Regions from separate parts of the Methylobacterium sp. 77 genome, predicted to be linked through region 1. Evidence: predicted binding sites of a transcription regulator. Region 1 holds the regulator's gene; the other holds the start of a gene.
The links. Region 1 encodes LexA, which represses DNA repair genes until DNA is damaged. Its sites were predicted from a motif close to TGTTCNNNNTGTGTTCNG; they were not measured.
Positions count from the first base shown of each region.

Region 1 (16,050 bases):
CCGCAGGACATCGACAACGTTCGCGTCGGCCAACGTGCCGTTCTGCGCTTTCCTGCCTTCAACCAGCGCACGACGCCGGAGATTGATGGCGAGGTCAATCGCTTATCCGCTGATGTGACCCAGGATGCGAAGACAGGTGTCAGTTACTACACGGCCCGTATTCGCCTGTCCGAAGAGCAGATCGGTCGCCTGGGCAAAGTTCAGCTCGTTCCGGGAATGCCTGTCGAATCCTTCATGCAACTCGGGGACCGCTCCGTGCTCTCATATCTTATCAAGCCTCTCTCCGATCAAATCTCGAAAGCCTGGCGAGAGAAGTAAATCTTCCCACATGGAACATGAAAAATGGATAATATAACCAAACCCATAATAATGGCAGCCATTGCATTTGGCTCTGTTTTCTATATGAGCGGGAATTTGAATATATCTATCGCTTCAGCTTTTGTTCCGCTCATTCTAAGCATGATGGGGGTCGTCCAATCTCTTGGCTATGCCTTCAGCGCCATTTGTCTGATTTTGTCCGTCTTTTGGTTCGCCTCGCCCGAAGAGACGCGGGAGAAAGTCAGGTCAGAGGTCGAGCGAATTGCTTTGAAATCTTGAGAGATGATTTGTTTCTAGCGATTTCGAGCTGTTACCGCGGTGTCGTTTAATGCCTGGGACTGTAGACAATTAAAGATGAGCGTTCAAAAGGGATAGAGACATGACAGTATATATATATCTGGCAGGGCTAATCTCGGGCTTAGCTTTTATGTTCGGACCTTGGGTCGGAGCAGCCGTCATAATTTCGATCGCTCTTATCGGAATGGGTTTTAATAAGATGCGGTCGTTTGTGGCAAATATGTCGATCGACTAGCGCCTAACTCAGCAAATCGGTCGTCTTCGATGCACAAATATTCCATCGAATGGAGATCTCGCTTTTTTGAGACTAGCAACAATATTTGTCTAAAAATATCCAGAAGTAATTTGTCGAGGGTAGAGCAACATGGCGGATGCGGCGTCAGATCGTAAAATTCAAGAGGCCTATAAAAAGACGAACGCCATCTGGTCGGCCTTACAAAAAGAATACATTGGGCAGATCACGTATTATACTGAAAAGGTCAACAACTCCGTCGATGAAGTCGCCAAAAACAAAAATAGAACGAAGCTGATGTATGCGCGGATATGCTCCGAGCATTGCTGGAGCAACATTCGCGGATAGCACGTCCTGGATGTCGCAGCGGTAGCATATCAAAACAACATCCGTGCTCATTAAAGCGTCTTTTGATGCAAATGACGCTTCCATATTGCCTAAAAGTTTTCTAATAACAGAGGCAGCGTCTCATCACAAATGTTCTCGATTTTGAACTTGTGCCCGTAATCTATGTTAGTTTTTATTTATGTGGATAGAGGCTAGTTGTGGCTCTCCGAATCACCTCTGACATCGATCGAGAAGTTGGCGCTCGTCTTGCTGCACTGCGCAAAGCTAGAGGGATGTCACAGACGGCTTTGGGCACCGCTGTCGGCATCACATTCCAACAAATTCAAAAGTATGAGAAGGGGACGAACCGCATCGGTAGCAGTCGTCTGCAACAATTAGCAGATACGCTTAAAGTCCCGGTCTCCGCCCTTTTCGGCGAGCAAGAACCTGACGAGCAGATCGAGATCTTCCGTTTCTTAGCCGAGCCGGGCGCTATTGAGATCCTGCGTTCCTATGCTTCGATCGATGACGATCAATATAAGCGCGCGGTATTGTCCATCGTTCGAAGCATCGCTCGGATCAGCGTGAAGCCTCCACTGCAAAGCGCTTGAGGCTTGGCGGATTTGCGCTGAGGTTCGTCAGGTACGGCGCTGAGAGACTACTATTGCCCTACTGGCAATCCATCTACTAGCGCGCATCTGACCCTGCCCCAGTTACGCGGCGATCTCGAGGCCGTTTGATTTTGACGGGGAAGGGGTTTGTCTGCAGTGACGGGACGTGAGTACTAAGCTCAACGTGAAGATCCAGACGATGTATCTGGTCGCGAGCAGTGTTCACGCCGTGATTCTTACGGTGTCGCTAGAAACGCACTTCTATCAAGGGAAACCTCCCGTCTCTCAGCAGAGATGCAACGTTATGGCTGCCGTCTCTTACGGCGCCGTCCACAAGATCGCCTGCTTGTCCATGCGCGACCACAGGTAGGCAGAATTGGCCTCGGCTGCTCTAACGATCGCGACCCGGCCGCAACGGCTGGCTACCGGCTCTTTCTGCCATTTACATCGCGGAAGCCCGAGCGGCACTGAGACCTATGGCAGGCAGTGCAGGGACGTATAGGCCAAAACCAGCCATCATTGGAATGCGCGGTTGTCACCGCAGCCCCCGTGAGAAGCCTCTTTATGGTCCGAATTGAAGTGACGGCAACATGCCGGGTTAACTTGGTCGCGTTGACCTGCTCAGCCAGTTGGGCGGAGTAACCGTCACTTCGGCGGCCCGGAGGGATCTGGCATGCTTCCTCTCTCACCCCGCCGCCCGAACCACGACCATCTCGGCCGCTGTCAGGCCGGAGTTCCGCTCGATCGACTGTTCTGATTCCCCGGACCACCTCTCACCTTCGACCACCGCCCCAAAGCTAAGTTAACGGAACCCTTGCAGAACACTTGCGGAACGTCTACCGTGTTCGTGTTTTGTTTCGATGGGCGTTAGCCGCGGCCGTTGGCTTCAGTGGAAGAGTGATCAGTATGTTGACGCGTAAGCAGCTGGAACTTCTCCAATTCATCCAGCAACGGATGCAGGAGAGCGGCGTTCCGCCTTCGTTCGATGAGATGAAGGACGCGCTCGATCTGAAGTCGAAATCCGGCATCCACCGGCTGATCACGGCGTTGGAAGAGCGTGGCTTTCTGCGGCGGCTGCCGAACCGGGCCAGGGCCATTGAGGTGATCCGGTTGCCGGAGAGCATGACCAGCGCTCCCGCTCAACGTCCCGTCCAGACGGGCGAGGTTCGCCGCTTCACACCGAGCGTGGTGGAAGGGGGCCGGTCCAAGGCGGCGCCGCCGATGCGCCAGCCGATGGCGCAGGCGCAGGATGAGAGCGGACGGGCGATCACGATCCCGGTCATGGGTCGCATCGCGGCCGGTACACCGATCTCGGCGATTCAGAACCAGAGCCATTCGGTGACGCTGTCACCCGATTTTCTGTCCGGCGGCGAGCATTACGCCCTGGAGGTCCGCGGCGATTCGATGATCGAGGCGGGTATCCTCGACGGCGATCTGGTGGTCATCAAGAAGCAGGACACCGCCAATACCGGCGATATCGTCGTCGCCCTGATCGATGACGAGGAAGCGACGCTCAAGCGCCTGCGTCGCCGCGGTTCCTCTATCGCTCTGGAGGCCGCGAACCCTGCCTACGAAACCCGGGTTCTGGGTCCCGACCGCGTTCAGATCCAGGGCCGCCTCGTCAGTCTGGTGCGTCGCTACTGAAGCCGATCCGGGAGCGGATCCGCCGGCGGCTCGCTCTCGTCCTCCTCGGATGGGATTGAAGGTTTCGGAAGGTCCACCGGCTTTGACATCGTCGAGGGCGTCGAGGGCGGGTCCGCGACGGCCTGTCGCCAGGGCGGGGCGGAACCGGGTTCGCGGGCCGATGTCGCGACCGGGCCATCCGGCTCGAAGCGCAGAGCCGTCGCCCCTCGCGCAGCCAGGAACGCTCTGTCGATGACGAGGCTCGCCCGGCAGCCCGGCGGCGCGTCCCGGCGGGCGATGATGACGGTGGCGCGCGCGCAATCCTCCGCGAAGGCCCGTTTGTCCTTGACCAGGGCGACGACACGACCGGGCTCCACGGAGATGGTGCAGCCGACGGCATCGCATCGGCTCGCCGTCGAGGCGGTCACGTCGCGGGCTTTGCGGGAATCACCATCCGCCTTGAGCCATTGCTCCAGCACGAAATCCGGTGGCTTGCCGAGGATCGTCAGGCGGCCGTCCCGATCGCGCAATGCGGCACCCGCCCCCTCGCGATCGACGTAGAGATCGTAGCGTTGCGGCGTCGCGGCGAGCAGGAGGCCGAAAGCTGCCGGAGCGAGACCGATCCAGCGCAGGCGCGAGACGGGAAGCGTCAGCAGCAGCAGGGCGACGGCGAGCAGGCACAGCGCCGCGCTGCCGAAGGCCGGGACGACGAGCGTGGCGTGGCCGAACCCGCTGATCCACCCGGAGATCGTCAGCATCCCGCGCACCGCGAGCCCCATCAGCCACCAGACCGGCTGATCGAGCGCGAAGGGATAGGCGAGGATGCCGAGGACCGCGGCCGGCATCACCGCGAGGGAGACGAGGGGAAGGGTCAGGGCATTGCCGACGATGCCGAAGGGCTGGACGGTCTGGAAATGGTAGGTGGCGAAGGGAGCGGTCGCGATCTGGGCGACAAGGGTCGTCGCCAATGTGCCGGTGATCGCGACGATGACGAAGCGGAATGCGCGGCCGAACGGGCCGCTTCCTTCTCGTTGCGGCATCACGCGGTTGAGAGCCCCTGCGCAGGCGATGAGGCCGGCGACCGCGCCGAAGGACATCTGGAAGCTCGGACCGAGAAGCCCGTCCGGCTCGCGCGCCAGCGCGATCAATGCGGCGAGCGCGAGGTTCCGCATGCTGAGGGCCGGGCGATCCACCAGGATCGCGCCGAGCATCACCAGGGTCATGATCAGTGAGCGTTCGGCGGCGATGTCCCAGCCCGAGAAGACGCAATAGGCGGTGACGCCGACCATGGCGAAGCCGGCGGCGATCTTCTTGATCGGCCAGCGCAAGGCCAGGCCGGGCACGAGGGCGAGGAGCGCGCGCACGAGCCAGAACACCACGCCGGCGGCGAGCACCATGTGGAGCCCCGAGATCGAGACCACGTGGTAGATGCCGGCCGCGCGCAGGATCTCGTTGGTCTCCGCATTGATGAGGCCGCGCTTGCCGGTCACCAGGGCGGCGGCGACCGCGCCGGCCTGACCGCCATTGGCGTCGGTGATGCGCCGCGTCAGGGCATTGCGCGCGTCGTCCACCGCGGCCGCGAGGGAGACGGTCCAGGGGAGCGGTGTCGGAGGAGGCTTCACCTCGATCTTGCCGACGAGGGAGCCGACGGCGCCGATCCCGCGAAAATAGGCGTCGCGCGCGAAGTCGTAACCGCCGGGCCGCGCTGCCTCGGGCGGGGGAAGCAGCCGTGCGGTCGCCGAGATGAAATCACCCGGCTTCAGCGCCAATGCCTTCTTGTAGGAGACGCGGACGCGGGTCGGCCGGCGATCGGGCGGGAGAGTGCCGAAACTCTCCACGAGGACGATCAGGCGCGCGCCGACCTCACGCTCGTCGAGGGCTTCCACGAGGCCGGTGAGGGGCGCGATGGTGGTCCGGGCGAGGACCGGAGCCGCCACGAGCTGCAGACGCAGCACCGTGGCCGAGAAGCCGAAGAAAGACGCGGCGAGCCCCAGCACCAGAGCGAGGGCAATTGGTCTGGCGCCGAGGAAGGGGATCGCGGCCGCGAGGACCGACGCGACGAGGAGAGGTGCCGCCAATGACGGCTGCCCGCTCGTCGCCGTGAGGCAGACGAGGATGCCGATGCCGAACGCGACAGCCAGCCAGGGGAACAGCCGCCGTTGTTCGGATTCCTGGCGGAGTCCGTCGAGGCACCAGTCCTTCGCCGTCTCGATCAGGAACGACGGCGATCGCCACCGGCTCCAGGAGGCGATAGCGGCGCCCGTCGCTCGCGCGCTGGCCTGCGCCATCCTCCGGTGCGCCCTCCCTCAGATTGACGAGGTTCGACCGACGCGAGGGGATCGTCGCGCCGGCGATCACCTCGCTGCCCCCCGGATCGTCACCTGATCGCCGGATCGGCAAGACGGTTTCTTAACGTCACCGCAAACGCATGCTACATGCGCCGATCCGGGCCGGTCGATCCGCCCCCCACCTTCACGCACAAGTTTAGCCGCCCGATGTCGTCACCCGTCGTCACGCGTTTCGCCCCCTCCCCCACGGGGTACCTGCATATCGGGGGAGCGCGCACGGCGCTCTTCAACTGGCTCTACGCCCGCCATTTCGGCGGCCGTATGCTTCTTCGCATCGAGGATACCGACCGCGAGCGCTCGACCCAGGGCGCCATCGACGCGATCCTCGATGGTCTGCGCTGGCTCGGCCTCGAATGGGACGGCGACGTCGTCTACCAGTTCGCCCGCGCGGCGCGGCACCGGGAGATCGCCGAGAGCCTGCTCGCCTCGGGCAACGCCTATCATTGCTACGCCACGCCGGACGAGCTCACCGCCATGCGGGAGGCCGCGCGCGCCGAGGGTCGCCCCATGCGCTACGACGGCCGCTGGCGCGATCGTGATCCCGCCGAGGCGCCGGCCGGGGTGAAGCCCGTGATCCGCCTGCGAGCCCCGCTGGAGGGGGAGACGGTGGTCGAGGACCAGGTGCAGGGCCGCGTCACCTGGGCCAACAAGGATCTCGACGATCTCGTCCTGCTGCGCTCGGACGGCAATCCGACCTATATGCTCGCCGTCGTCGTCGACGACCACGACATGGGCGTCACCCACGTGATCCGTGGCGACGACCACCTTACCAATGCCGCCCGCCAGCGCCAGATCTACGACGCGCTCGGCTGGTCGGCGCCGATCATGGCGCATATCCCGCTGATCCACGGCGCCGATGGCGCCAAGCTGTCGAAGCGCCACGGTGCCCTCGGCGTCGACGCCTATCGCGATCTCGGCTACTTGCCGGCGGCGTTGCGTAACTACCTCGTCCGCCTCGGCTGGAGCCATGGCGACCAGGAGGTCTTCTCCACGGAGGAGATGATCGCGGCGTTCGACCTGACATCGATCGGCCGCTCCGCCGCCCGGTTCGACTTCGCGAAGCTCGAGAACCTCAACGGACTCTATATCCGTGGTGCGGACGATACCGTGCTGATCGATGCGATCGAGACGATCCTGCCGGTGCTCGCCGCCGATCGCGGAATGCCGCATGCCCTGTCTCCCGACCTGCGCGAGAAACTCGGCGCGGCGATGCCCGGCCTGAAGGAGCGCGCCAAGACTTTGGTCGAGCTTCTCGACAGCGCCTATTACCTCACCGCCTCGCGCCCCCTCGGCCTCGACGAGAAGGCGAAGACGCTCCTGAGCGAGGAGGCTCGTCAGCGTCTCGCCGCGATCCTGCCGGCCCTCGCCGATCTGCCGGAATGGAATGCGGCCTCCACCGAGGGTGCGGTGCGCCGCTTCGCCGAGGAGAACGCGCTCAAGCTCGGCCTGATCGCCCAGCCCCTGCGGGCCGCGTTGACCGGCCGCGCGACGTCCCCGCCGGTCTTCGACGTCATGGCCGTGCTCGGTCGCGACGAGTGTCTCGGCCGCCTCGGAGATCAGGTCTCGGCGGGCTGATCGTCATCCTGCGGCGGGTGACAGATCGGCCCGGTTTTCGCTTGAGCCAGCCGGTGGCGAGGGGCATCGGTTGATGGCGGTCGGCCGATCCGCTAACGCGATAGATGTGTGAGCACTTGCAGCATAAATCTGCCGGTGCGCCCTGGGCCGAAGTGGCGATTTTCACCACGCGGGCCGGTGCTACCCTCTGCCAAGGTCTGCCTTCCGCCAAGAAAGGGTCCATGTCTCCATGAGCGCCTCCAGCACGATCTCCGTGGGCGACAACCAAGTCGATCTGCCGATCAAGACCGGCACGATCGGACCTGACGTCATCGACATCGGCAAGCTCCACGCCAAGACCGGCATGTTCACCTTCGATCCGGGCTTCACCTCTACCGCGTCCTGCGAATCGAAGATCACCTATATCGACGGCGACGCCGGCATCCTGCTCTATCGCGGCTACCCGATCGACCAGATCGCCGAGCAGGGCGACTTCCTCGAGACCTGCTACCTGATGCTGTTCGGCGAATTGCCGACCCCCGCCCAGAAGGCGGATTTCGACTACCGGGTCACGCGCCACACCATGGTGCACGACCAGATGAACCGCTTCTTCCAGGGGTTCCGCCGCGACGCCCACCCGATGGCGATCATGGTCGCCTGCGTCGGCGCGCTGTCGGCCTTCTATCACGACTCGACCGACATCTCGGACGACAAGCAGCGGATGATCGCCAGCTTGCGCATGATCGCCAAGATGCCGACGCTGGCCGCGATGGCCTACAAGTATTCCATCGGCCAGCCGTTCGTGTACCCTAAGAACGACCTCGACTACACATCGAACTTCCTGCGGATGTGCTTCGCGGTGCCGTGCGAGGAGTTCGTGGTCAACCCGATCTACGCGCGTGCGCTGGACCGGATCTTCATCCTGCATGCCGACCATGAACAGAACGCCTCGACCTCCACCGTGCGTCTCGCCGGCTCGTCGGGCGCCAACCCCTTCGCTTGCGTCGCCGCCGGCATCGCCTGTCTGTGGGGGCCCGCGCATGGCGGCGCCAACGAGGCGGCGCTGAAGATGCTGGAAGAGATCGGCACGCCGGAAAACGTGGCGAAATACGTCGCCAAGGCCAAGGACAAGAACGACCCGTTCCGTCTCATGGGCTTCGGCCACCGCGTCTATAAGAACTACGATCCGCGCGCCCGCATCATGCAGAAGACCACGCATGAGGTTCTCGCGCAGCTCGGCATCAAGGACGATCCGCTGCTCGAAGTCGCGGTACAGCTCGAGCAGATCGCCCTCAAGGACGAGTATTTCATCGAGAAGAAACTCTACCCGAACATCGATTTCTATTCGGGCATCACCCTCAAGGCGATGGGCTTCCCGACCTCGATGTTCACGGTGCTGTTCGCGCTCGCTCGCACCGTCGGCTGGATCGCCCAATGGGCCGAGATGATCGAGGATCCCTCGCAGAAGATCGGCCGCCCGCGCCAACTCTATATCGGGCCGGACAAGCGCGACTACGTGCCCATCGGCAATCGCGGCTGACGCCGTGAGCGACCCTCTCCCCTTGGCGGGAGAGGGTGCGACCCGTCGGGACAAGCGGCTGTCCGTCCGCCCCCTCCCCCCGGCAGGGAGATACGCACGCCAGATGCTTGAAACGTCGGCAGACGATCCGGGTCGTCGCTCCCAACAAAAAAGGCCGCCCTCTCGGGCGGCCTTTCTCGTCTCGGCGATGCCCCGGAGGGATCAGCGCGAATAGAATTCGATGACGAGGTTCGGTTCCATCTGGACCGGGTAGGGAACCTCGCTGAGGCTCGGCACGCGGGTGACGCGAGCCGTCATCTTGGCGTGATCCACCTCGATGTAGTCGGGCACGTCGCGCTCGGGCAGCTGCGAAGCGACGACGACGATCTCGAGCTGCTTCGAGGAATCCTTCACCTCGATCACGTCGCCCGGCTTCACGAGGAAGCTGGCGATGTTCACGCGGCGACCGTTCACCTTGACGTGGCCATGGTTCACGAACTGACGGGCAGCGAAGGGGGTCGGCACGAACTTGGCGCGATACACGACCGCGTCGAGGCGACGCTCCAGCAGGCCGACGAGGTTCTCGCTCGAATCGCCGCGGAGACGGATCGCCTCGGCGTAGTAACGGCGGAACTGCTTCTCGGTGATGTTGGCGTAGTAGCCCTTGAGCTTCTGCTTGGCGCGCAGCTGCGTGCCGAAGTCGGACATCTTGCCCTTGCGGCGCTGGCCATGCTGGCCGGGGCCGTATTCGCGGCGATTGACGGGGCTCTTCGGGCGGCCCCAGATGTTCTGGCCCATACGGCGATCGAGCTTGTGCTTCGCCTGAATACGTTTTGACATCGCGGTTCCTCTCAGCGAGTGAGATTGGTCGAGGAACGCGCCCTCCTCTTTCCGAACCGGCCGGGGGCCGAAGTGGAACGACAGAGCGGACATTGCCGCTCACGGGTGCGCTTGAAAAAGCTGCGGGGCCCCTCTCGGAGCCCCGTAACTGTCGCGGTGCATAGGCGAGAGATGCCCGCAGGTCAATGCCGAGACGGCAATGGATCTATTGCAGCACGAGCGGCATCGCCTCCACCGCGACGTCGCCGACGCCGCGCGCGTCGAGGGAGCGACGCAGGGACGGCGTCACACCGGCGCCGCTGGTGAAGGCGGTGAGGCCGGGGGGGACGTCGTCGAGCGGGTTGCGCCGGGAGGGTCCGAGAAGCTGCGTCACCCGTCGGGCGATGGCAGGCGCGGGGTCGATCCAGGTCACCTGCCACGGGGCGAGACGCTGAAAGCGGGGCAGCAGCAGCGGATAATGGGTGCAGGCGAGGCAGATCACGTCCGTGCGCCGCCCGTCATCGCTCTCGACGAAGCACGGCGCGATCTCGGCGGCGAGCGACGCGTCGTCGGCGGGATGGCCCGCGAGTTCGGCCTCGGCATATGCCGCGAGGTTCGGCGATCCGACGAGGGTGACCGAGCAGGCGCTCGCATAGGTCTCGATCAGGTCGTGGGTATACGGCCTGGCCACCGTACCCGGCGTCGCCAGCAGGGTGATCAGGCGCGAGCGCGTCGCCTCGCCCGCCGGCTTGATCGGCGGCACCACGCCGACGAAGGGCGTCGAGAAGCGGGCCCGGAGGGCGGGCAGAACCAGGGTCGACGCCGTGTTGCAGGCGATGACGACGAGGTCGGGAGCGTGGCGCGCGAGAAGCCGCTCCATCACCGACAGCACACGCCCGACGAGGATCGATTCCGACAGCCGGCCGTATGGAAAGGCGGCATCGTCGGCGGCGTAGACGTAGCGCGCGTCGGGCCGCGCGCGCCTCACCTGCTCCAGCACGGTGAGGCCGCCGAGCCCGGAATCGAAGACGAGGATCGTCGGCGTCGGCCGGATTTCGGCCGCCAGGGCCGCTGTCATCGCTCCTGCCATCAGATCGATCCGCATACGAGTCTGCCCGGACACTGTGTGGGGATGGACGAGTGTCGGGCAGGCACGGTTAAGGCCGTGTCACTGAGGCGTTAAAAAGGCCCGGCTTTTTCATGCCGCATCGCCGCGACGATGGGCGCGGGACGCTGCCCGTTGTCGAACCGTGAACGAGCCATATCTCCCGCCTTGTCGGATATGAGCGGAGTGATCGATATGGCAGCGACGGCGGCAATTCGCGGTACCGCGCACGATCGATCGGACCGGGCGGCGTTCCCGCCACCGAGCATCTCGGCGAGGCCGGTCGACCGGGCCGCCTGGATCGCGGCGTTCCGGGCTGTGCGGGACGAGACCGAGCGCCGAGCGGCGCCGCTCTCTCCCGAAGATCAGCAGATCCAGTCCATGGCCGATGCCAGCCCGACGAAATGGCACCGGGCCCATACGACGTGGTTCTTCGAGCAGTTTCTTCTGCGCGATCACCTGCAAGGCTTCCACGTCTACGACGAACGCCTGCACTACCTGTTCAATTCCTATTACGTCGCCGCCGGGCCGCGGCAGCCGCGGATCATGCGTGGCCTCATCACCCGGCCAACCGCCGAGGAGGTGGCCGGCTACCGCGCCCATGTGGATCGGGCCGTCGAGTCTCTGCTGACGGATGCATCCGAGGAGACCCTCGACGCGGTGCTGCCGATCCTCGAGATCGGGCTCTATCACGAGCAGCAGCATCAGGAATTGCTGATCACCGACATCCTCCACGCGTTCGCGCAGAACCCGCTCGGCCCGGTCTATGACGCGGCATGGCGCTTCCCCCGGCCACGGTCCGAGACCGGGCTCGCCGAGCTACCGGGTGGTGTGACGAAGATCGGGCATGAGGGCGACGGGTTCTCGTTCGACAACGAATCGCCGCGTCACCAGACGCTCATCCTGCCCTGCGCGATCGACAAGGGCCTTGTCACCAACGCGCAATGGCTCGCCTTCATCGAGGATGGCGGATACGCCCGCCCCGAACTCTGGCTCTCGGATGGCTGGCTCGCGGTGCAGGCGGAGGGCTGGGAAGCGCCTGGATACTGGCAGCGCAGCGATGCCGGCCAATGGTCCAGCATGACGCTCGCAGGGCAGATGGGCATCGACCCCTCGCTCCCCGTCACCCATGTGAGCTATTTCGAGGCGGATGCCTTCGCCCGCTGGTCCGGCCGCGACCTACCGACTGAGTTCGAGTGGGAGGCCGCCGCCCGTGACGGGCTCCTCGCCGATGCCTTCGGCCTCGTCTGGCAATGGACCCGCTCGGCTTACGTGTCCTATCCGGGCTACCGGCCGGTTCCCGGCGCGCTCGGGGAATATAACGGCAAGTTCATGTCGAACCAGTTCGTCCTGCGCGGGTCCTCCGTGGCGACCTCCGACGGCCATGCCCGCATCGGCTACCGCAACTTCTTCTATCCGCACCAGCGCTGGCAGTTCACGGGGCTTCGCCTGTCGAACTATCGCGACTGATCGTCGTTTCCATAGATCTCGCGTATCCGCGTTCCCCGGAGACTTGTCCGTGACCATCAATCCAGTCTTCACGGGCGCCACGCCCCTCAACCCCGTCGCACCGGAGCAGCAGTTCCGGGACGATGTGCTGGTCGGTCTCGCCGCAGCGCAGAAGTTCATTCCCGCGAAATACTTCTATGACGAGATCGGTTCGGACCTGTTCGAATCGATCACCGTCCAGCCGGAATATTACCCGACGCGAACGGAGATCGGCATTCTCGACGCGTCGGGGCCGGACATCGCGGCCCTGCTTCCCGCACGCGCCAATCTCGTGGAGTTCGGCAGCGGTTCGACCGTGAAGGTGCGGCGGCTCCTCACCCATTTGAGCGATCTCGCCGCCTATGTCCCGGTCGATGTCTCGGAGAGCTTTCTGCGCAGCGAGGCCGAAACGCTCTCGGGCGATTTCCCGCACCTGTCGATCCTGCCCGTCGCCGCCGATTTCACGCGGCCCTTCACCTTGCCGGAGGGGTTGTCCGACGGCGCGGTGGCGGGCTTCTTCCCGGGCTCGACCATCGGCAATTTCGAGCCGCCCCAGGCCGTCCACCTGCTCGCTCATTTCGGGCGGGTGCTCGGGCGCGATGCGACCCTGATCGTCGGCGTCGACCTGGTGAAGGACAAGGCCGTCCTGGATGCGGCCTATGACGACGCGGCCGGGGTGACGGCGGGGTTCAACCTCAACCTGCTCGCTCGGATCAACCGCGAGCTCGGAGCCGATTTCGACACGTCGGCCTTCGCTCACCGCGCCTTCTTCGCGACCGACGCCTCGCGGATCGAGATGCACCTCGTCAGCCTGCGGGCTCAGGACGTGGTGGTGGCGGGCCGCCGCTTCAGCTTCGCCGAGGGAGAGACGATCCACACCGAGAACAGCTACAAATACACGATCGAGCGGTTCCGCGACCTCGCCGACCAGGCCGGATGGAATGCCGCGAAGACCTGGACCGATGCCGAGCAACTCTTCTCGGTCCATGCCCTCACCCGTCGGTGAGGATCAGGCCTTCTTCTCCAGCATCTGCTTGACCTGCATCAGCTGGTCCCAGACCGTGCCGGGGGTCGTGCCGAGGACGTCGAAACCGGCGCTCACGCCCCAGTAGATCCCGTAGCAGATGATCGGAACGAGGATCCAGCCGAGGATTTCCTCGCCACGGCGTCGCTGCGCGCGCCGGCGCCTGCGCTCCTCGCGCCGTGTGAGTTTCTGCGGGCGAGCCGGCGCGTGAGGCGCTTGGCTGGAGAGCGGCGTCAGGGGGCCCTCTTGCAGTTCGCTCATGGATACTCCGCCGTTTTCGCGAGTGGCTTCAACGATCCCAAACCCGACATCCTCTGCCACGGCCTTGGCCGGCAATGGACAACGGAGCGTTGACGTCGCTCGGCGAGCCCCCTCGCAGGTTTCACGATCGAATGGTGTCGATGCGCTTCTTCAAGGGCGGTAGCTAGCGGTCGATCCGCAGCATGTCGACCGTCGAGCCGTTCTTTTCGACGTCGAACGCAAGCGGGGCATGGCTCTCTCGGGTGAGAAAGCCATGCCCCGCTCTGCGCGATGCCGACACGATCAGGCCCGGACGAGAGGCACCTTCGGCACGGTGCGGACCCCGCCCGAACCGCCCGACCCGCCCTTGTCGTCCTTTTTCGTCGTGTCGTCCTTCTTGCGCGGAGCCGCCTTGGCCCGGCTGCGCTTGCGCTTGCTGCCGCCCGCGTTGGTCACATCCTTCTCCGGCTTCGGCGTCACCGGACCGGCCGGAAACTCGAAAGCGAGCGCGTCCTTCTGCGCGATCGTCTCGCCGTCCTCGGCTTTCCTCAGGACCACGCGCACGGCGCCACCATCCTTGAGGCGCCCGAACAGCACCTCGTCGGCGAGCGGTGTCTTGATCGTGGACTGGATCAGGCGCGCCATCGGCCGCGCACCCATCGCTTCGTCGTAGCCGTTCTCGGTCAGCCACTCGCGTGCCTCGTCCGAGAGCTCGATCGTGACGTTGCGATCGGCCAGCTGCGCCTCGAGCTGGAGCACGAACTTGTCGACCACCTTGGCGACCACGTCCTTCGGCAAATGTCCGAAGGAGATGATCGAGTCGAGGCGGTTGCGGAATTCGGGGGCGAACAGCTTGTTGATCGCCTCCACGTCGTCTCCCGTGCGCTTGGACTGGGTGAAGCCGTAGGCGGATTTCGCCATGTCCGAGGCGCCCGCGTTCGTCGTCATGATGATGATGACGTTGCGGAAATCGACCTGCTTGCCGTTGTGATCGGTGAGTTTGCCGTGGTCCATCACCTGCAGCAGGATGTTGAACAGGTCGGGATGGGCCTTCTCGATCTCGTCCAGCAGCAGCACGCAATGCGGATGCTGGTCGATCCCGTCGGTGAGCAGCCCGCCCTGGTCGAAGCCGACATAGCCGGGCGGCGCGCCGATGAGGCGGCTCACCGTATGCCGCTCCATGTATTCCGACATGTCGAAGCGGATCATCTCGATGCCGAGCGACGATGCCAGCTGCTTGGCCGCCTCCGTCTTGCCGACGCCGGTCGGCCCGGCGAACAGGTAGGAGCCGATCGGCTTGTCGGGATCGCGCAGGCCCGCACGGGCGAGCTTGATCGCCGAGGTCAGCGCCTCGATGGCATTCGACTGGCCGTAGACCACGCGCTTCAGATTCTCGGTGAGGTTCTTGAGAACCACCGCATCGTCCTTCGACACGGTCTTGGCCGGGATGCGGGCCATCGTGGCGATGGTCGCCTCGATCTCCTTCACGCCGATCGTCCGCTTGCGGCGGGCCTCCGGCACCAGCATCTGCGACGCGCCGGTCTCGTCGATCACGTCGATCGCCTTGTCCGGCAGCTTGCGGTCGTTGATGTAGCGCGCCGACAGTTCGACCGCGGCCTTCACGGCTTCGGTGGTGTATTTGAGCTTGTGGAATTCCTCGAAATACGGCTTCAGCCCCTTCACGATCTCGATCGCATCCGGGATCGACGGCTCGTTGATGTCGATCTTCTGGAAGCGACGCACCAGGGCGCGGTCCTTCTCGAAGTACTGGCGGTACTCCTTGTAGGTGGTCGAGCCGATGCAGCGCAGGGAGCCGTTGGCGAGAGCCGGCTTGAGCAGGTTCGAGGCGTCCATCGCCCCGCCCGAGGTGGCGCCGGCGCCGATCACCGTATGGATCTCGTCGATGAAGAGCACCGCGTTCGGGTGCGCCTCGATCTCCTTCATCACCTGCTTGAGGCGCTCCTCGAAATCGCCGCGATAGCGCGTCCCGGCGAGCAACGTGCCCATGTCGAGGGAGAACACGGTCGCGTCGATGAGGACCTCGGGCACCTCCTTGTTGATGATCTTGCGCGCGAGGCCTTCCGCGATCGCGGTCTTGCCCACTCCGGGGTCGCCCACGAGGAGCGGGTTGTTCTTCTGCCGGCGGCACAGGATCTGGATCGTGCGCTGGACCTCGCTTTCGCGGCCGATGAGCGGATCGATCCGGCCGTCGCGCGCCTTCTTATTGAGGTTGACGCAATAGGCCTCTAAGGCGTCGCCCTTCTTCTTGGTGCGGTTCTCGCCCTCCTCGCCGCTCGGGCGCTCGGACGAGGCTTCTTCTTCCGCACCGCGCACGGGCTTCGGCTCGGACGCGCCGGGCCGCTTGGCGATGCCGTGGCTGATGTAGTTGACCGCGTCGTAGCGGGTCATGTCCTGCTCCTGCAGGAAGTAGGCGGCGTGGCTCTCGCGCTCGGCGAAGATCGCCACCAGCACGTTGGCCCCCGTCACCTCCTCCCGCCCGGAGGACTGGACATGAATGACCGCCCGCTGGATCACGCGCTGAAAG
Region 1 covers NZ_KB910516.1:2,525,282-2,541,331, forward strand. Annotated here, with positions in the region: gene A3OK_RS0111970 (HlyD family type I secretion periplasmic adaptor subunit) at 1-318, shown strand, start outside; gene A3OK_RS24005 (hypothetical protein) at 343-597, shown strand; gene A3OK_RS24010 (hypothetical protein) at 980-1,195, shown strand; gene A3OK_RS0111975 (helix-turn-helix transcriptional regulator) at 1,393-1,785, shown strand; gene lexA (transcriptional repressor LexA) at 2,692-3,429, shown strand; gene A3OK_RS0111990 (ComEC/Rec2 family competence protein) at 3,423-5,696, opposite strand; gene gltX (glutamate--tRNA ligase) at 5,904-7,331, shown strand; gene gltA (citrate synthase) at 7,561-8,850, shown strand; gene rpsD (30S ribosomal protein S4) at 9,052-9,669, opposite strand; gene murI (glutamate racemase) at 9,875-10,753, opposite strand; gene egtB (ergothioneine biosynthesis protein EgtB) at 10,949-12,223, shown strand; gene egtD (L-histidine N(alpha)-methyltransferase) at 12,273-13,247, shown strand; gene A3OK_RS0112025 (hypothetical protein) at 13,251-13,526, opposite strand; gene clpA (ATP-dependent Clp protease ATP-binding subunit ClpA) at 13,809-16,050, opposite strand, start outside.

Region 2 (16,050 bases), 780 kb from region 1:
CGACCTCGGCCCTCGACAGCGAGACCGAGCAGGCGATCCAGGCCTCCCTGGTCGAACTCTCCGAAGGGCGCACCACCCTCGTCATCGCCCACCGCCTCGCCACCATCCGCCAGGCCGACCGGATCGTCGTGATCGGGACGGACGGCATCGTCGAGCAGGGCCGGCACGAGGCGCTTCTCTCGGCAAACGGAGCCTACAGACGCCTCTACACCGCCCAGTTCGCGCAACGCCAGGAGAACGGATCGCCCGCGGAGTTCGCAGCCGAGTGAAGCCCCAAGGCACTTGGGTTCAGGCAGGTAAGAAGTAGCCAGACGACCCGAAATTATTCGACGGGATCACGACCGTCATCGCCCTCATTCGGATTGCTCGCTCTTAGATGTTTGGTCCCGTTGTGTGGTGTGACGGATCGAGCCTGAAGCGTTCGGGCTCTTTCGTCCACGCCCGCCACCATTAAAAAACGTTCCAGTAGGGAACACCCTACTGGAACGCGGATGCGCCGAGATGACTCGGTTCGAGCCACGGGGCCACCTTAGCGGGTCGAGGTGTCGACTGCCTCGGCAACGATGCGGCGGGTCGGGAGAGCACGCGCGGTCACGGACGGCGTGGTCGTCAGCTCGGAAGCCGGACGCACGGCTGCCGTCACGCGGGCCTGCTCACGGTAGAGCGGCGGAGTGAGGTTGATCCGCTCATCGGCGATGGCCGTGCCGGCCAGGGTGGCGGATGCCAGAGCGGCGAGAACGAGAACTCGGACTGTCATGGTAAAACTTCCTCTGATGCTTCAGGGCAGCGCCCTGTTTCGTGAGACCGATGTACTTCGCACCGCACCATCATTCAAACAGATATCGTCAATACTCCATATCGACGAAATCAATGATGATGGGCGCAGGCCGGCTTTGCCGGATGGTTTGGTCTACCGGACCGGAGCCGAGACCGCGGCGTCCCAGACGTCGAGGGTACGGGTCGGCTGCACTTCCACGGCCCCTGCGTCGGCGACACCGGCCTTGGCCGACGCGTAGGCGCGCTTGGGAGCGATCGAGCCGGTGGTCCGGATTGCGCTGTCACTGGCCGGGAAGGCCGCAACCGAGGCCGGCCGCCACTCCATGACGTCGAAGGTATGGTTCCAGATCGCCAAGGTCCGGACGTCCTGGGCGGAGGCGGGAGTGCCGAGGGCGGCGATAGCGGCGGCGATGGCAGCGATGGTGAGAGCGGAACGTACGGTCATCGGAAGTCTCCTTGGTCGGTGAGCGATGGGTGCGGTGTGGTCCCCGGGAACCCGGCGTGGATGCTCATTGCGATAAGGTTGATATAAACCTGTCTCAGCTTTTCGCCGTGCAGTACGACACATGGGTTGATATCAACTTTATCGGAGGGGACGTGCAGGATTGAGGTCGCGGCCGGCTGCGCCACGACGGGAGATGTGCTATAGGGTTGGTATCAACTTTCCCGAGGAGCCGCCCATGGCTACGCCCCCCGTCCTGACACCGATCGTCGCGGCTGCGGTGGAGCAGGCCTGTTTCAGCTTCGCGGCCCAGAAGGCCGCACGTGCCATCGGTCGCCGCTATGATGCGGCCCTGCGCCCGACAGGGTTGTCGAACTGGCAGTTCACGCTGCTGATGATGCTCGTCCGCGACGCGGTGCCGACGGTGGGCGCGCTGGCGCATGACATGGCGACGGATCGCACCACCATCACGGCCAACCTGAAACCCCTGGAGCGCCGCGGATTGCTCGCGATCCAGACCGACGCGGACGATCGGCGGATCCGGCGCATCCTGCTCACGGATGAGGGGCGCGCAGTCCTGACCGAGGCATACCCGCTCTGGGAGGAAGCGCAGGCGGCGTGCGCCGAACAGCTCGGCACGGTCGATCAGACCAATTTTCGCGCGGCCGTAACGGCGCTGTCGACCTGAGCACGGGCACCGGGTCTACCGGTTCCGGAGCGGAACCTTGATCCGGACCCTCAATCCGTCAGTATCGAAGGCGATGTCGACCTTGGCCGATGTCTGGGCCGTCAGGATCTTGTTGAGCAGCCGCGTTCCGAAGCCTTCCCGTGTCGGCAGCGTCGGCGGCGGTCCGTCATGTTCGTTCCAGACCCAGGCGAGGCAGGACCCGTCAGGGCCCTCCTCGACATCCCAGGTCACCGCGACCCGCCCGTCCGGATGCGCGAGCGCCCCATGCCTCACGGCATTGGTGGTCAGCTCGTGCAGCGCCATGCTGATCGGCACCGCGAGTTCGGATGGCAGCTTGAGGTTCGGGCCTTCCAGCGCGATGCGGCCCCCCTCGCTGTAAGGATTCAGCTCAGCCCGGAGCAGGCCAGCGAACGAGGCGACCTGGGCCTCGTCCTCGGTGATGAGCGCGTGGGTCCGGGCCAGCGAGATGATCCGCCCCGAAAACGCGCGTCCGAACTCCGCCATGGTCACGGACGACCGCATGGTCGCGTTCAGCACGGCCTGCACGGTGGCGAGGGTGTTCTTCACGCGGTGATGCAGCTCGCGCACCATCAGCGCCTGCCGGTCCTCGAAGGCCCGTCGCTCGGTGACGTCGCGCTGTGCCGAGACCCAATGCGTGATCCGCCCATCCGCGTCGCGGATCGGCGTGATCAGCCATTCGACCCTGTAGGTCGAGCCGTCCTTGCGATAGTTGAGCGCCTCGCCCTGGAACGCCTCTCCGGCACGGAGCGAGGCCCTCGCATGGTCGAGCGTGGCGCGGTCCGTGCCCGGCCCTTGCAGCAGCCTGGGACTGCGTCCGGTGACCTCGCGTTCCTCGTATCCCGTCAGGCGGGTGAAGGCAGGGTTGGCGTAGACGATGCTCGGGCCGGGCTCCTCGATCTCGGCCGTGGTGATCAGGATGGCCTCGCCCGCCGCCTCGACCGCAGCCTTCAGGAGTCTCGGGTCGACTCCCCCCACCCCGTTGTCATCACGACGCATCGTCCGAACCGCCTCCCGGGGTGCCATGTCGACGCCGCACCCCGGACGCTCGGGCACGCCACGCGGCAGGTATCTCCCTGAACGGAACAACAACCGGCGTTACCGTCGGTTGCGGCCGCCGGTGCCGGACACCTGGACGCAGGATGATCCGTGCGCGGTAAGAATTGGTGGCTCGAAGATCTGGCGCCAGGAAGACTTGAAGGCCCCGAGGCGGGGCTCTCGCCGTTTTGGAAAGGATGCGTCGTCCGGGCCGCAAATAATGCGCAATCGCGGACGAGAGGTACGGTCTTCGGACACGGATCGGACGATCTCCGTTTCCGCCCCCTGCCTCCGCCTCCGCCTCCGCCTCCGACCGATGACGAAACATGAGACGCCGGCATGACCAAACATCTCGTCGCGCGTGCCAACATTCTCGTCCTCGGCGTCCTGCTGGCGCTTCTGAGCCTCGTCGGGGCCGTGACCTGGGAGCGCCTGAACGCCTCGCGTGACGCACGGGAATGGTCGCAGCACAGCTACGGTGTGCTTGGCACGATGAAGGATCTCGCCATCGCCCTGCGCGACGCCGAGCGCGGCCAGCGGGGATACCTTCTCACGGGCAAGGCCGATTACCTCGGGCCTTACAACGCCGCGCGCGACCGCATCGGTCTGCTGCAGGGCGAGTTGCAGAAGCTGACGGCGGACAACCCGGCGCAACAGGAACGCCTGCGCGCCATGTCCCCGACGATCCAGCACAAGCTCGAAGAGCTTGCCCAGACGGTGCAGGCCCGTCGCGACAGCGGCCTCGAAGCGGCGCTGCGTATCGTCAACACCGATGCCGGTCGCACCTTTATGCGCGAAATCGAAGCCATGCTCTCCGACCTTCTCGCCGATGAGCAGGTCCTGCTCGCCCAGCGCCAGGTCCAGAACGATGCGCGCGCGGCCTGGGTCCGCTGGCTGGTGATCGGCGGCTCGGGCCTCGCCATCCTGACCCTGCTCCTGGCAGCTAGGCTGCTCAACCACGCCTGGTCGCGCTCCTACAAGGCGGAGGCCGAGCAGCGGGCCCTGGTCCTGCGCCTGCGCACCACCCTCGACAGCCTGAGCCAGGGCGTCGCCGTGTTCGGTCCCGACGGCAAGCTGAAGAACTGGAACGAGTGCTTCCAGATCCTTCTCGACCTCCCGAAGGCCATGGTCCGGCCCGGTGCATCCTATCTGGCCTTCGTCGAGCATACGGCCGAGCCCGGCAGGCCGGAGCTGGAAAGCGAGGACCAGGTCCGGCACGGCACCCGGCCCCTGCGCGAGGCCATCACCTACGAGCGCGAACGCGCCGACGGGCATCATCTCGAAATCCGGCGGACGCCGATGCCGGATGGCGGCTTCGTCCTGACCATTTCCGACATGACCAAGCGCGCCCAGGCCGAGGGTGTGCTGCGCGAGGCCCAGAAGATGCAGGCCATCGGCCAGCTCACCGGCGGCATCGCGCACGACTTCAACAACCTGCTCCAGGTCATCCTCGGGAACCTGGAATTCGTCCGGGCCAAGCTCGACGGCGACGGCAAGCTCCAATCCCGCATCGAGCGCGCGACCTGGGCCGCCCAACGCGGCGCGACGCTGACCGGGCAGCTCCTCGCCTTCGCCCGCAAGCAACCCCTGGCACCGGCCGCCATCGACCTCTCGGCGACGATGCCCGACCTGATCCCGCTCCTGCGACGGACGCTCGGCGAGCATATCGACGTGCGCTACGTCGAGACGGCGGGCCTGTGGCCGGCAATGGCCGACCCGGCGCAACTGGAGAGCGCGGTCCTAAACCTCGCCCTCAACGCGCGAGACGCGATGCCGGGCGGCGGCCGGCTCACCATCGAGCTCGGCAACACGGTGCTGGACGATGACTATGCGCGCCACAATGCGGAGGTGACGCCCGGCGACTATGCCATGGCGGCGGTCTCCGACACCGGTCACGGCATGACGCCGGAGGTAATTGCTCGCGTGTTCGAGCCGTTCTTCACGACGAAGCCAGACGGCAAGGGCACGGGGCTCGGACTCGCCATGGTGTTCGGCTTCGTGAAGCAGTCGGGCGGCCACGTGAAGGTCTATTCCGAGCCCGGCGAGGGTACGACGGTGAAGCTCTACCTTCCCCGCGCGACGGGGACGGTCAGGGTCGCTGGCCAGCGCATGGGGACGCCGCTGGAGCTGCCCCGCGGGTCGGCGACGGTGCTGGTGGTGGAGGACGAGGCGGCGGTGCGCGAGATCGCCTGCGCGATCCTGGGCGATCTCGGCTATCGCGTGCTGGAGGCGTCCGACGGCGAAGAGGGACTGCGCGTCTTCGGCGCCAACGCCGCCGCGATCGACCTGCTGCTGACCGACGTCATCCTGCCGGGCGAGATCCGGGGCCGGGAGCTGTCGGAGCGGATCCGGGCGATCCGGCCGGAGGTGAAGGTGGTGTTCATGTCGGGCTACACCGAGAATTCCATCGTCCATCATGGACGCCTCGACGAGGGCGTCCACCTGATCGGCAAGCCGTTCAAGCGCGAGCAACTCGCCGTGAAGATCGCCGATATTCTCGGAACCGGAGCCGAAGTCAGGGACGAGACCGGCAAGGTCGTCGAATTCAGGGCGAGACGCGAGCCGTGATGGTCATGACGGGCCCCGCTCAACCCTCCTTCTGGAAGGCACCGAGGGGCGCGCGGACATGGCAGGTCACGCCGCCGGCGGCGTAGTCGACCGCTATCTCGGCTCCGACCTGGCCGGACAGGCCCCGCTCGATCAGCCGTGAGCCGAAGCCTTTTCGGGTCGGCGCCACCACCACGGGACCGCCGCTTTCCCGCCAGGCGATGCAGAGGTCCGCCTCCTCGGCTCCGGGAGCGAGGGACCACGTCACCTCGACCCGGCCGTCCTCGACCGAGAGCGCACCGTATTTCGCCGCGTTGGTGGTGAGCTCGTGAATCATCAGCGACAGCGATAGGGCCGCGCCGCGCGAGATCTCGACATCCGGCCCCTCGTAGCGGAAGCGCCCGAACTCGTCGTGGGCGCCGACGCCCCCGCGGATGACGGCGCCGATGGCGGCACGATCGAGATCGCTCCCGAGCAGGATATCCTGCGCCTTGCCGAGGGCGACGAGGCGTTCGCCGAGAATCTCCTTGACCGCGCCGAGATCCGTGGCCCCGCGCAGGGTCTGCACCGCGATGGACTGGACCATCGTCAGCAGGTTCTTCATGCGGTGGCCGAGTTCGTGATTCATCAGGGTCTGCATCGCCTCGGCCCGCCGCCGGTCCTCGACGTCGACCAGCACGGTGACCGCCGCCTGGATGCCGCCCGCCTCGTCACGGACAGGCGCGCTCGACACCTCGAACCGGCGCACCTCGCCGGTGATGCCGTTGCGGTAGCGCATCTCCTCGGCGCGGACCGCCTCGCCGTCGCGCAGCGCGCGCAGGGTGGGATAATCGGTGAGCGCATAGGGCGTATCGTCCGCATGGAGCGCGCCGTATCCCGCTTGCCTCTCCTCGCCGGGCGCGCCGAGGCCATGCCCGAGCATCTCCTCCGCCTGGGTGTTGATCATCGTAGTCCAGGCCGATGCGGCGTCGGCCACGGCAATGCCGACCGGCGCCTGCCGGAAGATCGCCTGGAGCAGGCTTCTTTCCATGTCGAGCTTGCGCCGGGCATCGCGCAGGGCGGCCTCGGCCGCACGGATACTGGTCAGGTCCAGCATCGCACCGATCATGCGGATCGCGCGCCCGTTCGCATCGCGGATGACGTAGCCGCGATCGAGCACCGGCGCGTAGCTCCCGTCGGCCCGCAGGAAGCGATACTCGTCCGTCCAGGCCGTGCCCGTCCCGTCGATCACCGCATGGATCGAGGCATCGACCTTGGCCCGGTCATGCGGGTGGATATGGTCGATCCACCAATCCCCGGTCGGCTCGACATCCTCGGGGGCGTGGCCGTAGGCCTCCGTCAACGCCTCGTTCCACAGCACGTGGTTGCTGGCGAACTCCCAGTCCCAGATCGCATCGGTCGTGGCCCGAGCCGCCAGACGGTAGCGCTCCTCGGTCGCGCGCAGGGCGAATTCGGCGCCCTTCTGCGCCGAGATGTCCCGAACGGTGCCGACGAAACGGACCGTCTCGCCCCCCTCCACGATGGCCTGGCCGCGGGCGGCGAGCCAGCGCTCGGTGCCCGTATCGGCGGCGATCACGCGGTATTCCGTATCGAACCGGCAGGCCCCCGAGGGATCGAGCGCCGATTGCACGGCGGCATCGGCATGGGCGCGGTCATCCGCGTGGATATTGGCGAGGAACGACCCCTCGTAGCTGACCGGGCTCCGCTCGGGCACGCCGAACAGCGCCCGGACGCGATGGTCCCAATGCAGGGCGCCGCTTCGCGGCTCGAAATCGAACACCCCGATGCCGGTCGCCTCGGCGGCGAGGCGCATCTGTTCCTCGGCCTTCGCCCGCGCCGCCAGGGCCTGCCCCCGGTTCTCGACGGCGCGGTGGAGTTCGAGCTGCACCATGACTTGGCGTGCGAGCGCCCTCAATCCGCTCCGCTGCCCGTCGTCGAGCCCGTGCGGCCTCGGCGCCGTGTCGATCACGCAGAGTGTCCCGAGGGTGGCTCCCTCCGGGGTGTGGAGGGGTGCCCCGGCATAGAACCGCAGATGCGGCTCGCCGGTGACGAGGGCGTTCCCCCAAGTGCGCGGGTCCTGCGTCAGGTCCGTGATGACGAGCAGGTCGTCGGCGCCGAGGGCATGGGCGCAGACCGATTGATCGAGCGGCGTCTCGCAGGGGTTGAAGCCGATGCGCGCCTTGAACCATTGCCGGTCCTTCGCGACGAGGCTGACGAGGGCGGTCGGCGCCTCGCAGATCTGGGAGGCCAGCAGCACGATGTCGTCGAAACCCTGCTCGGGCTCGGTATCGAGGATGTCATACCCGTCGAGCGCCGCCAGGCGTTCGGCATCCGCCGCGAGTTCGAGACCGGTCGGTGAGGATGTCACAAGCTGGGATCGGCTTTCGGCTGACTCGCGCGGATCTGAGGTTGCCCGGGCGTCGCATCGACATTGTCTAACACATCCGGCTCGAACAAGTGCGGCCGGCCTTCATTCAGTGGAACGAAGCATTCATCCCGTCACGGCGACCATGAGGTGACGGTGACAACACGGTCGGAACCGCGGAGCCGGAGAATACCGATCGCGGCCCTTCGGAACCCGCTCGTGGCGCCGAGGCTTGCCAACCTGCGCCGGCACGCCGTCCGGCTGGGAGATTGCCATCATGGCGAGCGATACCGAGAGACATCAGGCCCTGCTCACCGCGCTCAAGGCGGCCCAGGGCAAGGGTGACGGTTCCTTCGAACAGGCCGTCACGAGCGCCTTCGAACACGTCTTCGAGCATCTGGAGCGGCTGAACGCGGTCAGCGGACCCGACGAGGAGCGGCCCCTGCATCCCGGTGAATCCTCGACCCTGCGATAGGCCTTGCCGGGGCCGGTCGCCCCATCCGTCTCGGGATTTGGGCGGCCGTCCATCGGACGGCGCGTCACCATGCGGAGGGATGCCGCCTATCGCGGCAATCGCAGGATCCGGGGTCGCCAGATGCCGAGCACGACGTTCGCCGTCGCGATCGCCAGCAGCAGCCAGAGCGTGTTGCGCTCCGGCCCGAGCGAGGCGGCGAGCGTGGCGGGATCGACCCGACCGGCGAGCGCCCCGGCGCTCTGCTCGGCCTCCTGCCGCATCGGCCCCTCCACGTAGACGAGCACGCCTTCGAACATCAGGACCCCGGTGGCGAGCTTCAGCCAGGCCCAGCCCGCGTTGAGGAAGGCGCGATTGAGCGTCATCGCTAGCAGCCCGGAGACCAGCATGAGCGCGAGGCTCGGCAGGACGATCCAGGTGGCGACGGCGCCCATGGCCCCGCGCGAGGCCGTGTAGCCGACCAGTTTGCTCGGCGGGGGCGCGACGCTCAGCATGACGATCAAAGCCGCCATCGCCCCCATCAATCCGGTCGCCCCCATCGTGTGGAGGAATTTCATCGGGCGCCGCCACATCAACACGCCCTCCGCTGCCGTCGGTGCCCTCGGGAGAGTGGGCGGTCTCAGCCTCCGGCGACCACCACGAGGCGCTGGACGTCGCCGCGCAGATACGCCTGCAGGAACTTCTCGTAATCCCTGAACGAGACGCAGCCATTCGAGGCCCCGTTCGCCCCCAGCATGTAGGTATGGGCGAGTAGACCGACGCGACCATGCACGGCCTCGGGACCTCCCACGGGATTGAGGCGCAAGGCGCGAACTCCATGGAAGGGCTGCTCGCGCTCGGTGATATCGTAGGTCCCCACCGGCGTCGGTCCCTTCATGCGGACATGGACGTGGTTCGGATCGTCGATACTGTCGCCGAGTCCCGAATGCGCCTCGAGCTTCTCTCCGTTCGGGAGCGTCACCACCTTGGCGCGGATGTCGTAGATCGCGACGCCGCCGGTGCCGGCATTCGGCACGACGCTCAAGGCCCTGCGAAATACGGTGTCGACGGGCTTCGTCTCCAGGGCCGCGTAGGCGAGGCGCGGCGGATCCGAGCGTTCGAGACCGAGCAGCTTCTCGAAGAACGAGCGCGTGTCCTCGGGCGGTGCCGCCGCCACTTGCGGAGCCCGGCGCGCGGCGAGGCGCGGGGCCGGCGAGGCGGCTCTGCCGGTGCGGAACTCGGGCGGACGCGGCACCGGAAGGGGGACCAGCCGCGAGGCCAGCGCTGCCGGGGCCGGCATGGCAGCGTCCGGGATCGACGGCGCGGATTGGTTGTCCGGCGGCGAAGGCTCAGGGGCGGCCGCGTAGGTTGCGACATCCTGCGAAGGAGCGGACGCCTCGCCCTGGTCCGCGATGAGCAGGTCATCGTGGGCCTTCGTCGCGATATCGGCTGCGGTGGCGATGTCGGAGGCAGCGGAACCGTCCGACGTCGCCATCGTCGGCGAAGCGGCCGGGTCGAGACGGGCGAAGGACGGAAGCTGGGACCGATAGGAAAGGCCGGCCATGCCGCCGCCGAGGACGACCACCATCGCCAGGACGCCTCCGATGGGACGACCCGACCGCGCAATCATGGAAGTCCGGGGAGCTTCAGCCATGGTCAGGGCCATCCGCCATTCTGGGTTGGCGTGGTTGCCACCCCTTCCTTCCGCGCTGTCAGCTGCGCAGGTGACGGAAAGACAAGTAATGATCCGCCACGAATTCTGTCTAATCCGAGGGGGTCGGCATTTCTGTGGCTGGATTGCGCCAACTTTGAGGACCAAGGAGAATCGCTCTATTGCCCCGGCCAGGGCGAAATCGGACTGCCAATTCCCCGTCGACTTTCGGATGCCCGCCGCCAAGCCGCTATGCGGCCGGACCGATCGCGCCGGCATCCCGGCCCGATGCGCTCTGCGGCAAAATTGTATCCTTTCGTTCACTTTCCTTCAGGTGACACCATAAGGAGTTGCGGGCATTCCAGAAGTCGGGTTGATATCGAACACTGCTGGCAGGCAGTCCTCGAGCGCCAGCGGCAGGAACTCTGAAGTCTCGCTCGCTCGCAGCCGAAAAGCGCCCATGGCCAGATATTTTATCCATCTGCAACTTCGCGGCGATCAGATCCTGGATACCGAGGGCAGAGAGTTCGCCACGCTCGACGCGGTTCACAAGGAGGCGGTTGCCAGCGCGAGGCAGATGATCGCCTTCGACCTGATGCAGGGGCTTCCGCTCAGCGAAGCCTTGGACGGCGTCATCGACATCTGCGATGGAGGCGGGGCAACGGTCGCGTTCGTGCCCTTTCCTCAGGCCGCAGAACTGCGCGTGATCCAAGGTTCGAGCATTCTGTCTACTGACTCAATGGCGACTTGGACCAACTGAAATTTGTCGGACCATCGGCGCGAGCAGCAAATTTGTCGGCGAGTTCCATGATGCGCCGATTGGCTTCCTCGACGGTCGCATAAGCTTCGGCTCCGAGAACGACGTTGGCCGGCCCTATGCAGACCGCCAGCCAGGGGAGGCTTTCGGCCGGTGGCTCGTAGACGATGAATGCGTAACCGCCTGCGGAGTGCTTGTGGTATTCGACCAACATGCGTTTCCTCCGCGCAGAGACGTCGGAAGAACGCTATCGGCTACAGCGTAGGCGTACAAGGCCGATTGATACCGTACACATGATGCTTACGCATGACTCGCATTCGACTGTCGGCTCTTGGCGCTCGTCTCACGATCTGCCGTAGGTTTACGTCGGCATCCTTTTTCTCTGCGCTGCATCCTGCTCCGTGCGCCGCGTCCTCGAACCGGCAGCGGCACCGCTCCGGCGCGAGCGTTCCGGCGCCTGCCTTCCGCTGGCGTCAGATCGCCAATCCGAGCTGGCACGGTCCCTCGGGCTGACCATGATGCAGGCCCGACAGGGACACGCCGAGAAGGCGGACGCTGCGTCGGAGCGGGAACACGGTGCGGAGCAGGCCGAGGACCGAGTGCAGCATCGCTTCGCGCTCATTGATCGGAACCTCGAAAGACTGCGCCCGGGTGATCTGGACGAAATCCGAGAACTTCACCTTGAGCGTCACGGTGCGCCCTGAAACGTTCTTGGCGGTGCAGGACGTCCAGACCTTGTCGATCAGCGGCTCCAATCGCCCGGCCATGGCGTCGAACCCGTTCAGATCCTCGGAGAAGGTGCTCTCGGCCCCCACCGACTTGCGGATGCGATGCGCGCGCACCTGTCGCTCGTCGATGCCGCGCGCGACCGAGTGGTAATAGGGCGCCGAACTGCCGAAGGCCGCCTGCAATTCCGCCAGCGAGCGGGCCCTGAGGTCGCGACCGGTGAGGATGCCGAGGCGCTTCATCTTCGCTTCGGTGACGGGGCCGACGCCGTGGAACCGTCCGATGGGCAGATCCTCGACGAAGCCCGGCCCCATCGCGGGCGTGATCACGAACAGCGCGTCGGGCTTGCGGAAGTCCGAGGCGACCTTGGCGAGGAACTTGTTGTAGGACACGCCCGCCGAGGCGACGAGGCCGGTCCGCGCGAGGATGTCGGCCCGGATGACCCGCGCGACTTCCGTGGCGGTGGCAAGACCCTGCAGGTTCTCGGTGACATCGAGATAGGCTTCGTCGAGCGCCACCGGCTCGATGATCGCGGTATGCTCGGCGAACACCGCACGGATCTCCTCCGAGATCCCCCGGTAGACCTCGAAACGCGGTTTGACGAAGACCAGGTCGGGACATAGGCGCCGGGCCGTGACCGAGGCCATGGCCGAGCGCACGCCGAAGACCCGCGCCTCGTAGCTGGCGGCGGCCACGACGCCACGCTCGCGCGAGCCGCCGACCGCCAGGGGCCGACCGCGCAGGGCCGGATCGTCGCGCTGCTCCACGGACGCATAGAAGGCATCCATGTCGATATGGATGATCTTGCGGACGGGGACGTCGTCATCGGGGCTCGACATCGCATCGGGCTGTCGGTTGGATGGTCGGAGACGGGACGTGCTTCTCGTTCGGTGTTTGTTCTTCCTGCATCCGGGGCTCCCGGTCAACCGGCGGGCAGCGGCGCATGCCAGGCTCTCAATAGGTAATCCGCGCCAGGGCATCGCGCGGCCCCGCCCCCATCGATGCCGGGGCGGCCCACGCATCGGCCATCGGCCCGAACAGCTTTCATGCCTTCAACGAGACCGCCCGCCGGACTTTGCCGACGGGCGGTCGCGGCGGTTCAGACCGGTTCAGTGCCGTGGTTGGGCGGGCGAGGTCGAGTGGGCCATGAAGAAGCGCATCATCTCACGGCTGGCATCGGGACCGCGCGGGTCGGTGTAGCTGCCGTCCGTGCTCCCGCCGGACCAGGCATGCCCCGCCCCATGCAGGGCCCAATGCTCGACCATGGCGCGTCCCGAGGCGCTCGATTGGACCGTGCGGGTGAAGCTCATCCCCTGCCCGGATTCTCCCTGGGTCACGACGCGGGTCAGCGTCTCGCCGGACAGCGCCTGCGCGATGACCTGCTCGCCGTTGACGGGGCACACCGTCCTGTCGGCATCGCCGTGGAAGACGATGGTCGGCACGCCGGTCCCGTCCTTCCGCGCCGCAGGGGTGCCGCCGCCATTCATCGCCGCGAAGGCGGAGGGCATGTCGCGAGCGGCACCGCAGGCGAGCCCCGAATGGACGCCGATTGCCGCGAACACGTCGGGATAGGTGGACGCCATGATCGCGGCCGCAGCCCCGCCTGCCGACAGGCCCGCCGCGTAGACCCGGCTCGGATCGGCCAAGAATTCCTTCACCACCTCCAGGGCGATTCCGGCGATCAGCGAGGGTTCGCCGCGGTCCCGCTGCTGGTCGCTCGCGTTGAACCAGTTCCAGCATTTCTGCATGTTGGCCGATTGCGGCTGGCCGGGATACGCCACCAGGAAGGTCTGCTCCTCGGCCAATTCGTTCATGCGGGTGCCGGCGGCAAAATCGTCCGGGTTCTGGGTGCATCCGTGCAGCATGATCACCACGGGAAGTGCCTGGCCGGTATAACTGCTCGGGACGTAGACCTTGTACGAGCGACTGCCCGCCGCGTTGGCGAAGCTTCGCTCCTCGAACCGCGCCCCCGCCGGCACCGCGACGGTGACGCCACGCGACGATCCAAGTCCGCCGCCGAGCCCCGCGCCCAATCCCCCGCCGAATTCCGGCATGGCGCCCATCTTGGGGAAACGCTCGCGCAGGCTCCGTATCGTCTCCGCGAGACTCGGCCGCGCGAAGGCTTTCGCATGCGCGGGTGCCTCTTCGGTGTCCGGTCCGATGCCCGGAGCGGTCCAGGCGCCCCCGGAGAGGGACGGCGCCACCATGTCGATGGTCGCGCCAACGTTCGATGCCTCGGGGACGCTGCCCGCCCGTGCGGGCGTCCCGGAGGCGGGCCTGCCCTGAAGCAGGGCCATCGCCTCGTTCAACTGGCCGGCGCGGGTGAGACGGGTCACCTCGCTCATGTCGATCTTGGAGAAAACGGTCATGGTCACGATCCTGGATTGAGAGAGGGGGGGACGGCGTCCCGCACGTGTCGTCGCGAAAGGTCAGGCGATGCGGTCGGCCAGGGCTGCCTTGACCGCAGGACTGGCCTGGAATGCGCCGAGCACCTGCACCGAGGCGATGGCTTCGCGGGCCAGTTCCGGCGTCACGTCGACGGCGATGCTGGCGAGGCCGAGCACCTGGATATGGAGAGGCATCCCGGCATCCCTGGCGGCCTCGAGGTCGCGGATCGTGTAGTGGGACAGGCCGATGCTGAGCTGCTTGCGGGCGACCGATTGCTTCACCGCGTCACCCTGCCGGTCGAGCTGGTTGCGCACGGCCGTCCGGATGAAATCGGCGCGGTTGGCGTAGAAACCGTCCCGGACCAGGAGGTCGATCTGGCCGAGATCGACGAAGCCGAGATTGAGGGTCAGCTTCTCACTGTCGGGCGCCTTGGGACGAAGGTCCCGAACATTGTCCGCCATCTACCGCACTCCACAAACCATCCGGCTGGATGGTCTGGAGATGGTATCCAGATAGAAAAGCACAAGGGCATGTCGTCGCCGGGCCTCGTTCGGGTCGTTCGGAAGCGGCGTTCCGGCGGGCGATGGCCCTGGCTCGGCACAAGGCATTCCTCACCCTGTGCGAAAGCTGGAGCGGCAGCCGAGGCGCTGTCGAGGGGATGGCACCTAGACCAGCCGTGCGAGACTCACTGTGCGAGACTTGCTGTGCATGACGACGGATCGCGCCATGGCCATCGATCCGAAAACATCGGATAGCCGTTGCCGTCGGCCGATCGCCATGGCGCATCTCCGGCGATGAAGTGTGGAGACGCCGGTGTCGCGATCGATTGCCCTGTGCCTGATCACGCTCGCGCTGATCCCCGTGTTCGGCTCCGCCGGATCAGCTCAGGACGCGGATGCGGAGGACGACCGACGCTGCCTCGATTACGGGACCACGCGCGGCACTCAGGCCTATGTCGAATGCCGCGTGACCCTGGAGCGCCGCAGCGACGAGGCCCGGCCCGCGCCGTATGGGGGTCGCATCGCGCCCCCGGCCGGGGAGCAGACCATTTCCGACGGTCTCGCGCTTTCGGAATGCGAACGCCGCGCACGACAGGTCGCTCCCTACCCGATCAAGCGCCGTGCGACGAGCTTCGTGTTCCCGGGCCGGGAGAAGCGCGCGTCCCTGTCCTTCGAGATCAACAAGCCCGGATCGTCCTCCGCATTCTGGAACGTCGACTGCAAGTTCGCCGGCAATGCCATGACCGATTTCAGCGCGCGCTGAGCCGGGCCCTCGACGATGCTCACGTTCTGGCTCGATCAACCGGTCTGGCTCATCTTCGGGTTTCTCGCCCTCTTCATATCGGCCTGGTGCTTCGTCCTGGTGGCGCTGACGAACGCGAAGCGGACACGCCCGTTCATCCTGTTCGTCGGCACCGGCATCGCACCCGCCTTCGTCGGCGTCGTCTCGGTGCTGCTCTCGCTGCTGATCGGCTTCGTCGCCAACGATGCCTGGGAGCGCCAGCGCCAGGCATCCCGCATCGTGCAGACGGAGAGCGGCCATGCCCGCGCCGTGTTCAACCTCAGCCGATCGGTGTCCAAGGATCTGCCGGACATCCGCATCATGCTGGCCGAATACATCGAGGCGATCGTCGTCGAGGAATGGCCGGCGATGGCGAATGGCGGGAATGCCTCACCCAAGGCGGATCTCGCCTTCGGCCGCCTGCTGCAGGCTGTGGTCGCGCCGAATTTCGATATCGTGGTGGGCAGGGCGAACCACTCGGCGCTGCTCGGCGCCGTGCTCAGCCTGCAGACCGCCCGCAGCGAGCGGCTCGCCCTCAGCGAGGTGGAGGGCGACGACAGCAAATGGGCGACCCTCCTCGCGCTCTCCGCCCTCACACTCCTGATCATCGCCTCCATCCATACGGAGCGCCCGCTGTCGCAAGCCATCACCCTGGCGATGTTCGGCATGGCGATGGTGATCACGCTCGGCGTGGTCGCCATGCACGAACGTCCCTTCGACGGGCCGCTCGCGCTCAGTCCGAGGCTTCTGGAGAAAGTCTATACGGTGGTCGCGCCGGGCAACTGACGTTGGACGGCGTGGCGACGTCATCCTCCCCGATACCGTATCGGGGGCGATGCAGTCGGCTCTCGATGGTACATCATCGTGCGCGAAAACCGGCGTCCACCTGTCGGGATGATGCTCGATCGATCCCGTCGATGC
Region 2 covers NZ_KB910516.1:3,309,133-3,325,182, forward strand. Annotated here, with positions in the region: gene A3OK_RS0115690 (ABC transporter ATP-binding protein) at 1-269, shown strand, start outside; gene A3OK_RS0115695 (hypothetical protein) at 530-757, opposite strand; gene A3OK_RS0115700 (hypothetical protein) at 911-1,222, opposite strand; gene A3OK_RS0115705 (MarR family transcriptional regulator) at 1,458-1,907, shown strand; gene A3OK_RS0115710 (HWE histidine kinase domain-containing protein) at 1,923-2,924, opposite strand; gene A3OK_RS0115715 (CHASE3 domain-containing protein) at 3,303-5,531, shown strand; gene A3OK_RS0115720 (PAS domain-containing protein) at 5,551-7,878, opposite strand; gene A3OK_RS0115725 (hypothetical protein) at 8,153-8,350, shown strand; gene A3OK_RS0115730 (hypothetical protein) at 8,437-8,904, opposite strand; gene A3OK_RS0115735 (DUF2778 domain-containing protein) at 8,967-9,980, opposite strand; gene A3OK_RS0115740 (hypothetical protein) at 10,438-10,737, shown strand; gene A3OK_RS24075 (hypothetical protein) at 10,706-10,948, opposite strand; gene dinB (DNA polymerase IV) at 11,208-12,299, opposite strand; gene A3OK_RS0115750 (PHB depolymerase family esterase) at 12,570-13,829, opposite strand; gene A3OK_RS0115755 (CopG family transcriptional regulator) at 13,890-14,309, opposite strand; gene A3OK_RS24635 (hypothetical protein) at 14,662-15,111, shown strand; gene A3OK_RS0115765 (DUF4239 domain-containing protein) at 15,127-15,915, shown strand.
Region 2: dinB (DNA polymerase IV) is a predicted target of LexA. The motif match lies at 12,345-12,362, and genes of this name have one in related genera.